Regions from separate parts of the Bacillus sp. 7894-2 genome, predicted to be linked through region 2. Evidence: riboswitches for the same ligand, from Rfam matches in the RefSeq annotation. Region 2 holds a riboswitch; the other holds the start of a gene.
What was found. Region 2 has a riboswitch for FMN ahead of ribD (bifunctional diaminohydroxyphosphoribosylaminopyrimidine deaminase/5-amino-6-(5-phosphoribosylamino)uracil reductase RibD). Riboswitches for the same ligand answer to the same signal wherever they lie in the genome.
Positions count from the first base shown of each region.

Region 1 (4,425 bases), on a different contig from region 2:
AGCCTGTCATCCTCAATGTCAGCACAGCAGGATTAATATCACTCAGCTCTTCAAGGCACTGACCCAGTTCCCTGTACAGCATAACCCCAACTTCATCGCGGGCAAATCCAGATGTTCCCAGAAAGTCTTTCAGCCATTCATGAATATCTCTTTTTCTTTGGATAGGAAGGTACTTTACATTGTTATTATTCAAGTGTGATATTACCTGAATTAAAAGCGTAATCCTCTCCCAAAACAATTCACTTGTACTATGATACAGCCATCCGTTTAATGATGAAGGTATTGGACATTCTAAAAGAGATCTTTCGAGCTCTTTCTTCCCTTCTGCAGTTAAAATGTAATGCTTTTTATCAATGGCAGTCATCCAGCTGCTGCTTAGGATTTCTTCTGCAAGTTGGTCCAGTACTCCCCTGCTTAAATTTCCAAATGTACGAAAAAACGGGGTTAGTTGAAATAGATGAGCATCTTGGATCGTCTGGGAAGACTTTTTTCCATTCAGCAAATGTAAAATGGAATAGATAGTTCTTTGTCCCTGCAATTCGTTAATACAGTACATTATTACAGATTTCAAATATGGTCTTTGCATTATGTTCACCTTACGGCTTAAGATTTTTTATTTTTTTATTACCTTCTTTTTCTTACTTCTATTTTATCATGAAAGAAATAGGCAGGCCGTTTTAATTATTTCTAACAGGGTAAATTATGCCTAAACCCTTATGTGATAAGCATTCTCAATACATTTTCTATTGAAAAGTTGAACATTCAGTTTTACAATAGGATGTGAGGAATGTGTTACCATCATCTTGATGGGAGATTAATTGTTTAATTCTTGGGAGGTTTTTTCATGGCAAAGTATACAATTGTTGACAAAGAAACATGTATTGCATGTGGAGCTTGCGGCGCAGCTGCACCGGACATTTATGATTACGATGATGAAGGCATCGCATTTGTTACCCTTGATGATAACCAGGGTATCGTTGAGATTCCAGATGTATTGATTGACGATATGATGGATGCATTCGAAGGCTGCCCAACCGATTCAATCAAAGTTGCTGATGACGCTTTTGATGGCGACGCGCTTAAATACGAATAATCCCTCAGCCATACTCTAATCTTTGTTAAGCTACTGCTCCCTTTCAACTAGAAAGGGAGTTTTTTTAGGCTTTTAAATTGAAAAAGCAGCGGAACATTGGCCGCTGCTTTAAATTTATTATTCATTATGCTGCACTTTTTAATACAGCCTGCTTTTCCACCCAGGTTCTCATGCGTGTAAAAATGAGCATGAAAACAATTGAAATAATAAGTCCTTTTAATATATTGAATGGCAAAATCCCGGTCACAATCATTGTTCTCATTTCAGGCGCTGACATTGCCGGGAAATTCAGGAAGAATGTATATGCCGGCAGAATGACAAGGTAATTAAGCACACTCATGATAACAGCCATCACTATGGTGCCGATTACGAGCCCAAACGTCATGCCTTTTTTAGTCTTCAGCTTACTGTATACATAATAAGTAGGCAAGACGAACAAAATGCCTGCCGCAAAGTTTGCAATGTGTCCAACAGGTACCCCTGTTGCACTCCCTGTCATGAAGTAATCAAGAATATTTTTAATTAGCTCCACTAATATACCTGCCGCCGGGCCAAAGATTAACGCTGCGATCAATGCAGGAATATCGCTGAAGTCAATCATCAAAAATTGCGGAAACGGCGGAATTGGAAAATTGAGCAGCATTAATACATAAGAGATGCTGCTTAGCATTCCGATGGCTACCATTGATTTGATATTAAGTTTTTTCAAGTTCCTCTCTCCTTTTTAGGACTATCTCTCCTATAGAAGAAAGGTTCGGCTAAGCAAATATCTTCGCAATAAATAACCCTCAAGCTAAAATAACTTGAGGGAGAGTTGCAAAGGCACGCTTAATAACGTTCAAAACCTGCATTTTTTGAACGTCTGCAGAACCTCCATCTTCTCCCATCCAGACTGTACTGTCGGCTTTGGAATCGCACCAAATCCTGCCCAATTAAATGCAAAGCGTTTATCGAACAAAACGCTTCTCTCAGGCTCGCGGGCTTAGAGTTAAGAATACCTCATCACCGCCGGTCGGGAATTTCACCCTGCCCCGAAGATAGACCGTATTTATTTATACAGATTAATTATACTGAAAAAAAGTTATTCTGTGAAGGGGTTTGTTTACCTGTATGGGTTTGAAATATATATCCATGTCCATACCTATAAAATTTTTATGGATAATGCAAAAAAAGGGAGGCTCCACCATCCCTTTTGTATTATCCAAGCGGATATTCCTTTCTTTCTCCTTTGGAAAAAGTCATGATGGACTGATATCCGACTTCTTTTGCAAGAGCAATTGCCTTATCAAAATCGGCACCTACATGTTCAGGAAAGTGGGCATCAGATGAAAGTACGATCGGGATATTTTTCTCATAACATTTTTGCAGGAGCCGTTTATCCGGGTATAGTTCACCTACTGGTTTTCGCAGACCGGCTGTGCTGATCTCCACACATGTCTTGGATTCTGCCAGTGCATTGGCTGCACGATCATACTGCTCCAGCAGAAACTCTTCGTCCTTAGGAACATATTTAAAGATTTTCACGAGGTCCAGATGGCCTACAATATCAAATAAATTGGATTGGGCCAGTGTGACCACTTGATCAAAATACTTCCGATATACCTCATAAAGATCCCGCTTATCCCATTCTTTTCTAAATTCAGCTAAATCTATGCCGAAATCTCCAACCCAATGAATAGATCCAATTACATAATCAAATGAGTAGCTGTTAATAAACTTGGCCATTTCTTCATGCTTGCCCGGAGTGTAGTCCATTTCTATAGACATTTTCACATCTATGTCAGTACTCCACGCTTCTTGAAAAACATTCACATAGTCCTTCATATCATAAAAGCGTCTTTCGTTTACCCATGAATTTTGCAGAATGTCTGCTGTCTGATAGAAATGATATGCATGCTCCGAAATCCCAAAAGAATCAATCCCTTTTTGAGCAGCAGCATCTGTGAATTTTTTTAAATAGTCCAGGCTTAACGTGCCGTTTTCAAGATGGTTATGATAGTCTGTAAGCATTACTCTAACTCCCCCAGTTTTTTACCCATTATACTTTAAGGGAGTAAAGCGGTGCAATCATTTCTATTCTATTTTTTGTGAATGATTAGAATTTGTCCAATTTTGATAACATCTGAATTTGCATTGTTTAACTCTTTAATAGCTTTTGCTGTTGTATCATGCATTTTTGCTATAGAAGTTAATGTATCGCCTTGTTTAACAGTGTATTTACTAAATTTGACGGGTTTTATCAACAGTCTTTGACCGGTAAGAATATGATCAGGATTAATATTATTTAAACCCGCAATATCACCAGGCTGCAGACTATAGTGTGCAGCGATGGTCCATAATGTTTCCCCGGTTTTAACTATATGGTAGGTTTCCCCCGAATCATTTGTTATTTGCCCGGAATTATTATTAGACGGCCGGGCTGAAACTTCACGTGCGTTTTCAGTTCTTTCAGCTGCATTTACAGCTTGTCCAACTTCTCCCATGCCAAATGCCACAGAGGGATCCACTGCATTTATTTTATCAGCTGTCCATGCCTGCGCATGTATCTCAAAATGAAGATGGACTCCTGAAGAGTCACCTGTGCTTCCCATCAATCCGATTTTCTGTCCGAGCGAAACTTTTTCACCTTCAGCAGATAATCGTTTATTCAGGTGGGCGTATACTGTTTCGGTTTGGTTGCTATGTTTAATAAATATCACATTTCCATATGTTTGAGAGTAATACGACCTGGACACAATTCCAGCGTCAGCGGCATAAACCGGAGAACCGGAATCTCCGGCAATATCAATGCCTTTATGCTGACCGCTTCTTGTACCATACGTATCTGTAATTACACCATCTGCCGGCCATACCCAATGCTCTGTCGACTCAGAAATTTTTGGCTCAGCAGCTTTAGAATGCTTCCCTCCCAGAAATAGCAGACTCACACAAATAGCCATTATTCCTGCGATAAAGAAACGTCTTATGTAATCCTTCATTCTTTTCCTCCTATGATGTCAGCTGAAATATCCGCATGAGCGCTTTCTTTCCGCACCCTCTTCCACCCTATGACAGCTTGTACTCTTTTAGAACAATTAACAATTAAGCTCATAAAAGCACAGTGATTAGTATTCTTCCAGCAGCAGGGTTTTTATGCAGATATGGAGGAACTTTATCCCAAATGGAAAAGACGGCCACATGGGGCCGCCTTTCTAATTTGGCAAATCTCTTTTATTAGCTGCTATCGGCACCTTTAATTCCTCCGTAAGATCAAATTTGCCTATTTTATCAACATCTGCATTTTCCAATTTGACCGTGTTGAAATCAAAGTCTTTGGCAGTAAGAAGAATTGC
Region 1 is NZ_NPDG01000088.1:48,663-53,087, forward strand. Features, by position in the region: gene CHI10_RS13185 (YpbB family protein) at 1-586, opposite strand, end outside; gene CHI10_RS13190 (ferredoxin) at 845-1,093, shown strand; gene CHI10_RS13195 (ECF transporter S component) at 1,218-1,802, opposite strand; FMN riboswitch at 1,965-2,136, opposite strand; gene CHI10_RS13200 (histidinol-phosphatase) at 2,291-3,103, opposite strand; gene CHI10_RS13205 (peptidoglycan DD-metalloendopeptidase family protein) at 3,172-4,071, opposite strand; gene CHI10_RS13210 (hypothetical protein) at 4,285-4,425, opposite strand, start outside.
Region 1: another riboswitch for FMN. It lies ahead of CHI10_RS13195 (ECF transporter S component); the one in region 2 lies ahead of ribD (bifunctional diaminohydroxyphosphoribosylaminopyrimidine deaminase/5-amino-6-(5-phosphoribosylamino)uracil reductase RibD).

Region 2 (4,425 bases):
ATCCAGCACTATTACCTGAAAACAGCTGACATCTCTTTGAATGCAAGCCTTACAGCACTTATGCCCCCAATTTTTGTTTTATTGATATTCTTCAACAAATTTCCAGGGGCTAATTTCATTATTATCTTGTTCCCTTTTATTATTTATAGCTTTTTGTGTCATCAAATGTATCTGCTGAATAAACAAAGGGCAGCCGAGGCAGCAAGTAATTATTACTATAAAGGACAAGCCCCTCTATCTTTTTTAGAGCAGTCAAGTGTGCTGATCGCTTTTTTGCCGGCTCCTTCTCTCAGAATGGTTATTTTTGATCCTGAAGGAATGATGATAGGTGAAATCAGAGATATGAAAATGCGGAAGCTTCGCTGGTTCCTCCCTTATTTTATAGACCGATTTTTCCCAAAAAGGCTGGGGATTTATGACCATACTGAAAATCTTGAGGCATCTATCATCATCCGTAACAAGGGAATCGAAGTCTTGTCTTCAGATGGCCACTGCAGGGAAATAATCGAATTTAAAAAGGATGGGAGCACTCTGCTGTTTCAGAGTGAAGATATGCAGTATGCCGTTCCTAAAACCTTTTTACACACAGATCTGCAGGTTTTGGATGATCAATCGAATAGAATTGCCCGTCTTCGCAAAGGGTGGATGCCATTTGAGTGGGGGAAGCGCTTTAAGGATCCAAACACACCTGTCCTTTCCTTTAATATTAGTCTGGATGCAAAAGAAAAGCGCAGAATTTATGCCATTTTTGCGGCTCTGTTTCTTTATCGCAATCATTAAAACCATGTGCACATTTATAGATTCTGGATTCCCTGTATAGTATGATAAATTCAGTTTAAGTATAGGGAAATCAATTTAGAGGTGTTGGAATGAAAAAGTTTTTACTGGGAGCTGCAGTTATTGTCCTTTTGCTGTTCATTGTTGACAAGACCATTCTTAAGGAACAGGGAGTAGTTGAGCAAGCCGGACAAATGCAAAAATACGATAAAATTGAAGATCCTGAGGATTTGCCTATTGGTTTGGAGAAAGGCAACCTTGCTCCGGATTTTCAACTGACAGATATGGAAGGGAATCCGGTAAAGCTCAGTGACTACAGGGGCAAAGCGGTGCTTCTGAACTTCTGGGCAAGCTGGTGTCCTCCATGCCGCGCGGAAATGCCGCATATGGAAAAGCTGTATAAAAAGTACAAAGATAAAAACTTCGATATTCTTGCCGTAAATCTCACAAACACTGAAAAGAATAATGGAGATGCTGAGAAGTTCGTGAAAGAGCTGGGGCTGACTTTTACAATTCCCATGGATGTAAAAGGCGCTGTTGGTGGGGATTATAATATTATGGCCTATCCCACAAGCTATTTTATTGACTCTGATGGAGTTATAAGAGAAAAAGTTTTGGGAGCCTTAAATGAAGAATATATGGAGAAGGAAATCAAAAAGCTTCCATAAATTAGCCGGAGAGCCATACTAGCTCTCCGGTTTTGTATCTGCAATCATATCCTGGTGAAGACGATTAACGATTACCCTTTTTCTGTATAGCATTATGCCGGCTTCTGCAATATCATTAACGGCAGAGCGATTTATGAATGCCCCAAAAAGCAATCCGGCAATAGGGATCATTTGGAAAAGTTTTTTCCAGCCTATTTGGTCCCTGTACGAAAATACAACCTCTCTCCAGCCTTGAAGCTCAGAAACGACTTCCCTCTTCGGTCCTTCTTCTTTAGCGCCAAACATGGTAAGCTGCTGTAGAATAGCTTTTTTTCCAACAATATCACTGGAAACAAATTGAAGGATTTTGACGATGAACATTCTTTCATTTTTATCTGCGGGATCGAAGCCATAGCAAATCGCAATATCCTGCAGTGTTTTTAATTGAATGCCGAGGAGAAGGGGGATATCAATGGTCAGGGTGAAAATCCCTCCGACTCCTGTTCCCGCACCCTGCAATGCAGCGGTTCTTTTTCGGTTTGAGGTTAGCTTTTCCGCGGCTTCATCCATCTTTACTATGGGCAGGGCTTCTAGATCCTGCAGGGTATGGATATTTTGTCCAGGATAATAATTCTTTAAGGCTGCTGCTGAACTTAAATATCTTCCTCCTGATTGAATATACGTGCCAAGTTCATCAAGAATCACTCCAACCTTTTTTTGTATGAACTCCGGTGTAAATCTATCAATAAGTTTGAAAGGAAGCCTCCCGAGCTTCTCCCAAAACCACAAATCACCTTGGTCTTTTTCCCATTCTTCGCATTTCTTTAATTCATTTATCAGCTGTTCTTTCGGTTCAATCATTAGTATCGCCCTTTCATTCCTTCTTCTATATTTTAACTATACGGCTGTTTAAAGCAAAAGTTTCAATTCTTTCACAACCAATTCTCTTTGTATATTCCGGCTATTCATGATAAGATTCTTATAATAGAATAGGATTTCCTTCGGGGCAGGGTGAAATTCCCAACCGGCGGTGATGAGGGTACGCCCTCTTAGTCCGTGACCCGGTTTTATTAGCAGAGATAGGTGCTTAATAATAGCGGTGGATTTGGTGAAATTCCAAAGCCGACAGTGAAAGTCTGGATGGGAGAAGGAATGAGTATAGTAATGCGTTCAAAAAAACCCTTTTTTTAACGCTTATTTCGTCATGTGTTTTTGCCCCGTTACACCTAGCTGGTGTGCGGGGTTTTGCCGTTTCATACTTAATTTGGAGAAATTGTAAGGAAAGGAGGATTCATATAATTTGAACCACCAGGAATATATGAAGTTAGCCATAAGTCTGGCAGCGGCAGCCAAAGGACAAACCAGTCCTAACCCGCAGGTGGGTGCGGTTGTTGTTAAAAATGGTGAAATTCTTGGGATGGGTGCTCACCTGAAGGCGGGAACTCCCCATGCAGAAGTCCATGCGATTGCTGCGGCTGGCGATGAGGTTAAAGGGGCTGATATTTATGTCACTCTTGAACCGTGCAGCCATTTTGGCAGGACTCCACCATGCGCAGACTTAATTATTAATTCAGGAATTAATAGGGTTTTTATTGCTTCTGCCGATCCAAATCCTCTGGTTTCAGGCAAAGGAATCGAAAGGATGCAGGATGCCGGTATTGACGTGGTGACCGGTCTGTTGAAAAAGGAAGCAGATGCCCTAAACGAACCATTTTTCCATTTTATAAAAACAAAGACACCATACGTAACCATTAAAGCAGCTTCATCGTTTGATGGGAAAACAGCTGCAAAAACCGGTGACAGCAAATGGATTACCTCTCCAGAATCCAGGCAGGATGTACACCGTCTACGGCATGAACATGACGCAATACTTACAGGTGTAAATACGATCATTCACGATAATCCCCTTTTAACCGCCAGGCTGCCCCAAGGCGGAAAAAATCCCATTCGAATTGTTTTAGATACAAATCTCAGAATTCCGGCTGACGCAAATGTCATCCGAGATCAGTCTGTTAAGACCATCATCTTTACCGGCTGCGAAATAGATTCGACAAAAGCAGAGGAAATAAGGAAGTATAATGCAGAAGTTTTTTCTTTTCCTGCTAATGAGGTGCCGATTAAAGAAGTATTAAAAAACTTAGGTGAAAGAAACATCATGACTTTATTTGTTGAAGGCGGGTCTGAGATCCATGCTTCATTTATTAAAGAAGGTTTCTTTCAGCAGATGATCCTCTATATGGCTCCTAAAATTATTGGAGGCAATAAGGCGATTCCATTTATTGGCGGGGATGGTGCCGACTATGTAAAAGACTCCCCTGTACTGGAATTCGCAGAAATCAAAAGGATTGGCGGAGACCTTAGAATTACCGCAAAACCGCTGAGGGAGGCCACGCAATAATGTTTACAGGAATTATTGAGGAGCTTGGAACAGTAAAAAAAGTAGTTCAGCAAGGCAAGGCGATGAAACTGACGATTCAGGCCTCCAAAGTTTTATCAGATGTTCAATTGGGGGACAGCATTTCGGTTAATGGCGTGTGTCTTACAGTTACGGAATTTGCAAAAAATGAATTTTTAGCAGATGTCATGCCCGAAACATTCAAAAGCACTTCGCTATCTGCCATTAAAGAACGAACAAAAGTCAACTTGGAGAGGGCGATGTCGGCAAATGGCCGATTTGGCGGGCATTTTGTGACAGGGCATGTGGATGGTACAGGTCAGATCCTCAAAAAGACATCGAGTGAAAATGCTATTTATATACAAATATCTGTGCCGGCTGCCTTAAGCCATTTGCTTATTATGAAAGGATCTATCGCTGTGGATGGGATTTCCCTGACTGTATTCGGCAATGAAGACAATACCGTTACCGTCTCGATCATTCCCCACACAGCGAGTGAAACGGTACTAGGCTTCAAAACAGTTGGTGACATTGTCAATCTCGAATTTGACATGCTTGCAAAATACCTATATTCCTTCATGAACAGGCAGCAGCAGGGGACCACAC
Region 2 is NZ_NPDG01000153.1:19,295-23,719, forward strand. Features, by position in the region: gene CHI10_RS21085 (hypothetical protein) at 1-780, shown strand, start outside; gene CHI10_RS21090 (TlpA disulfide reductase family protein) at 870-1,445, shown strand; gene CHI10_RS21095 (EcsC family protein) at 1,464-2,285, opposite strand; FMN riboswitch at 2,418-2,580, shown strand; gene ribD (bifunctional diaminohydroxyphosphoribosylaminopyrimidine deaminase/5-amino-6-(5-phosphoribosylamino)uracil reductase RibD) at 2,725-3,822, shown strand; gene ribE (riboflavin synthase) at 3,822-4,425, shown strand, end outside.